2 regions of the Caldimonas aquatica genome follow, and region 2 is predicted to be linked to the other one. Evidence: predicted binding sites of a transcription regulator. Region 2 holds the regulator's gene; the other holds the start of a gene.
What was found. The regulator FNR, encoded in region 2, switches genes on or off when oxygen is low (the NO sensors DNR and NnrR bind a similar motif). The targets are predictions, from matches to a motif close to TTGATNNNNATCAA.
Positions count from the first base shown of each region.

Region 1: OMP39_RS05930 (oxygen-binding di-iron domain-containing protein) is a predicted target of FNR. The motif match lies at 1,202-1,215, and genes of this name have one in related genera.

Region 1 covers NZ_CP110257.1:1,304,060-1,306,447, forward strand. The annotation lists gene OMP39_RS05925 (ABC transporter permease) at 1-210, opposite strand, end outside; gene OMP39_RS05930 (oxygen-binding di-iron domain-containing protein) at 330-1,145, opposite strand; gene OMP39_RS05935 (ABC transporter ATP-binding protein) at 1,295-1,996, opposite strand; gene miaA (tRNA (adenosine(37)-N6)-dimethylallyltransferase MiaA) at 1,993-2,388, opposite strand, start outside.
Region 2 covers NZ_CP110257.1:2,023,216-2,025,603, forward strand. The annotation lists gene hemN (oxygen-independent coproporphyrinogen III oxidase) at 1-976, opposite strand, end outside; gene fnr (fumarate/nitrate reduction transcriptional regulator Fnr) at 1,211-1,933, shown strand; gene OMP39_RS09170 (hypothetical protein) at 2,004-2,303, opposite strand; gene OMP39_RS09175 (FixH family protein) at 2,355-2,388, opposite strand, start outside.

The DNA.
Region 1 (2,388 bases), 720 kb from region 2:
CTGGCTGAATTCCGCGAGGGCGGAGCGGTTGATGAGGTGAACCGACCACGCGAGCGCGACGCCGAGCAGCACCGCGACGACCACCGTCGCGTGGCGCCAGGGGTGCAGGCGCCACTCGGGCCACGCGTAGCGGCGCACCAGCGCGCGTACCACGCCGGGCGGGGCGCGCCAGGCGCTCGAGGTCGGGTCGGGGGCAGGGAGGGACGACATGGCCAGACCCATTGTCGGCCCTGTGCGGCCCGTGTGCCGTCAAGGGCAGGCCGCGTCGGAGTCGCGCTCGCTGTCCGTTGCTCCGGAGAAGGACAGAGCCCCGCAGCGCGCTTTTGCCCTCAGCCGAGCAGCGCCGCGCCCGTGTGGTTGCGGCGCAAGCGTGTCGCGCCCGCCGGCACCGCGTAGTTGGCGTCGCTCATCAGGTCGATGCCGCAGCTCAGCCCTTCGACCCAGTCGATGAACTCCTGCACGGCGGGGCCTTCCATCGGCGCGCCGTGCTGGGGCACGATCATCTCGATGTCGAGTTCGCGCACCATGCGCGCCCAGTGCCGCAGGACCTTGTTCGAGACCATGTAGCGGCGGTGGAACGCTTCCATGCGGGGGACGTGCTCGGCCAAGGACCGTACGGACTGCTGGGCCTGCCGGCCGCTTGCGGCCGAGGCACCGAGGTCGCCGGAGAAGAGGATGCGGCTGACCGGGTCGTAGAACTGGAAGTTGCCCTCGGCATGGAGGAAGTGCGCCGGCAGTGCGACGATCTGCCAATCGCCGACCTGGATGATCTGGCCCGAATCCGGGATGCCGACGATGCGTCCTTCCGTCTTGCCCGGTTTGCAGAAGTGAGGCACGAAGCGCTCCCACACCCGCGAGATGTACAGCGGCGCGCTCGTGGCCGTCATCCATCGGTCGAGGGACGCAATGATGTCGGGATCGGCGTGCGAGGCGAGGATCGCGCCCAGCCGGTGCGGCGGGAAGTAGCGCATCATCCCCACGTAGAGCTCGTTGTAGGCCAAATTGCCGCCCGGATCGAGGATGGCCCCCGTGTCACCGTGCACGATGAGGAACTGATTGGCCTGCACGGCTTCGCCGCCCTCGTCCATGAGGTCGGTGAACATCAGGCAGCGGTGATCGCCGCGGGCGTAGAGTTCGATGGGCATGGCATGAGCGAGGTCAAGACGAGGCTCCACTCTAGGGAAGACCCGGGCATCGTCCCTTGACCTTGCTCAACTGGGGCGGGCGGGTGAGGGGATGATCGGGGAGCCGTACGGCTGCGGCGGGATGCGCCGACGTCCGGGCGCCGGGGCACTCAGTGCGTCGGAGGCGCTGCGGCGCCCTCGCGAGGCCGCAGCCCCTGCGGAGTGAGTTCGAGGATGCGGTCGGCGCGGGCGGCCGCGGCCGGGGAGTGGGTCACCAGCAGGCAGGCCGCGCCGTGCCCGCGGACCTGCTCCACCAGCGCATCGAGCACAGACTCCGCCGTCCTCGGGTCGAGGTTGCCCGACGGCTCGTCGGCCAGCAGCAGCGCGGGGCGGTGGATCAGCGCGCGCGCGATGGCCACGCGTTGCAACTGACCGCCCGACAGCTGCGCCGGCAGTCGCTCGCCCAGATCGGCCAGGCCCACCTGCGCGAGCGCCCGCTGCACCCGCTCGCGGTCGTCGCCGCCGCCGAGCAGCAGCAGCGGCAGCGCCACGTTCTGGGCCACGGTGAGGTGGGGCAGCACGTGGAACGCCTGGAAGACGAAGCCGATGTGCCGGCGGCGCAGGCGGGCCTGCTCGGCCTCCGGCAGTCGGGCGACGGCCTCGCCCATCACCCGCACGTCGCCGCTATCGGCGGCGTCCAGTCCGGCGATGCAGTTGAGCAGGGTCGACTTGCCCACACCCGACTCCCCGACGATCGCGACGATCTCGCCCGCTCGCACGGTGAGGTCCACGGCCTCGAAGACGGTGTGCGCGCCGTAGCGCTTGGTCAAGGCGCGCACTTCCACGACGGGCAGCGTCGCCACGCCGGTCATGCCCAGCCTCGGGCGGCGCGCAGCAAGGCGGCCACCGCGTGGTCGAGGGCGTCCTCGCGGTCGCAGGCCACCACCATGCGCTCGGGCATCGCGCGCAACCAGGTGAGCTGGCGCTTGGCCAATTGCCGCGTGGCGGCGATGGCCCGTGACGGCAGTTCGTCGAGGTCGTAGGCGCCGTCCAGCATCTCCCAGACCTGCCGGTATCCCACGCACCGCATCGAGGGCAGCATGAGGCTCAGGTCCCCCCGCGCTCGCAGGGCGCGCACCTCGTCCACCAGCCCGTCCTCCAGCATCCGATGCAGGCGTGCGGCGATGCGATCGTGCAGCCACGCCCGCTCGCTCGGCTCCAGGGAGACCAGCGGAGCCGCCGTGGCTTCGCGCACGGCGCCGGA
Region 2 (2,388 bases):
AGTCGGGCTGCGTGCTGTAGCCCTGGAAGTTGCGATGCAGCCGGCCCTGGCGCTTGGCCACGGCCAGCGCGTCGTCATGCAAGGCGAAGTGGTCCATGCCGATGTACGCATAGCCCCGGCCTAGGAAGCTGGCGATGGCCCCCGACAGCATCGAGATCCGGTCCTCAGCGCTCGGCAGCTCGCTGGCATCGATGCGGCGCTGAGGCTTGAAGCGCTCGGGCAGATGCGCATAGGCGTACAGCGCGATGCGGTCGGGACGCAGCTCGCCGACCTGCTCGAGCGTGCGGGCGAACGACGCCGGGGTCTGTCGCGGCAGTCCGTAGATCAGATCCACGTTGAGTGACTCGAAGCTCAGCTGGCGGGCGGCTGCCATCAGCTCGGCGACGCTCTCGCGAGACTGGGCCCTGTGGACCGCCTTCTGAACCTGGGGGTCGAAGTCCTGCACACCGAAGCTCAGCCGGTTGAAGCCGAGCCGCGCGAGATGTGCAAGACGATCGGGAGTGACGGTGCGAGGATCGACCTCGATAGAGTACTCGCCGCCGGGAACGAGCCGGAAAGCCCGGCGCAGGCTGCCCATCACGCGCTCCAGTTCCGCATCGGATAGGAAGGTGGGCGTGCCGCCTCCGAAATGTAGCTGGGATACGGCCTGCGCGGAGCCGAGCACCTCGCGGTGCATCGCGATTTCGCGGTCGAGCGCGTCCAGGTACTCGCCGGCGCGCTCGTGGTGCTTCGTGATCACCTTGTTGCAGGCGCAGTAGTAGCACACCGACTCGCAGAACGGGATGTGGACGTAGATCGACAACGGAGCGTGCAGCCCCCCCACCCCGCTGGCGCGTTGCTCCAGTGCCTGACGGTAGTGCGACTCCGTGAAGGCCTCCACGAACCTGTCGGCCGTGGGATACGACGTATAGCGAGGGCCGGGCACATCGAAGCGGGCCAGCAACTCGCGATCGAGAGGAGGAAGGACGGTCTCCATGGTGGCTCCACTGTGCCAAGGCAGAACTCCGGGGCGCTTGATCTGTCTCAAGGTCACGGTCGCTGCGACGCGAAAGAATCCCACCCGTACTTGAGGATGATCATGCTGCTCCACCGTGCCCGCTCCCGCTCCACTGTGATCCGGTCCGCGAGGCAGGAGTCCGTATGGGACGCGGGGTCACCTCGGGAAAGCCACGGCCATCCGATAATGGGTTCCACCGGAACTGCGAAGAAGATGATCAAACTCAACGAACTGAAGGTGGCCTGCTCCAGCTGCAATTTGCGGGAGCTGTGCTTGCCGGTGGGCCTGTCGCGCCCAGAGCTGGAAAAGCTCGACACGCTGGTTGCCACCCGCAGGGCGGTCAAGCGCGGTGAGGCGTTGTTCCACGCGGGCGATCCGTTCCAGTCCCTCTACGCCGTGCGCACCGGCTTCTTCAAGACCTGCATCTCCTCCGAGGACGGGCGGGATCAGGTGACCGGCTTCCAGATGGCCGGCGAGCTGCTGGGGCTGGACGCGATCAGCCAGGATCGCCACACCTGCGATGCGGTGGCCCTGGAAGACTCGCAGGTCTGCGTCATCCCCTACTCGCAGCTGGAGTCGCTTTCGCGTGAGTTCACCGAACTGCAGCACTCGTTCCACAAGATCATGAGTCGGGAGATCGTGCGCGACCACGGAGTGATGTTGCTCCTGGGCAGCATGCGCGCAGAAGAACGGCTTGCCGCCTTCCTGCTCAACCTGACGCAGCGCCTGCATGCGCGGGGCTTCTCTCCGTCTTCGCTGGTGCTGCGCATGACGCGCGAGGAGATCGGCAGCTATCTCGGCCTCAAGCTGGAGACGGTGAGCCGCACCTTCTCGAAGTTCCAGGACGAGGGGCTCCTGGAAGTCAAGCAGCGCCAGATTCGCATCTTGGACCAAGAAGGCCTGCAGAAGCTGGTCAACTCGGCCAACAACTGCTGAGCCTAGCCCTCGGGTGCGATGCGCTGCCGCCGCTGGCGGCGGGCCCGCCTTCTCGCTGACCCGCGGCTCTTCAGGACGCGGACCGGTGCTGCGGGCGCGGGCAAGCAGGAGGGCGCTGATCCGCCGTCAGAGGACAGCGGTTGACCTCGAAGGGCGAGCGCGCCAGCAAGGTCGTCAGCATGCTGGACAGCATCGTGGCCGCCCAGAAAAGGAAGAAGGCCAGGGTGTAGATCGCCATCGGCGACAACTCGATCGCGCCGCCACCGAGCCAGTGCAGGTCACGCGGGTCGACGAAGGCGAACACCAACATCTCGATCAGGCCCGCCACCAGAAACGCGGGCCAGGCGATCCACATCCACCGCTGCGCCATCCATGCACTCCTTCGGCGGCGCATCGTCGCGCCGCCTGATCCTTTGAGGGCTCATCGCCCGGGCGTTCCACCCGTGGCCGCGTGG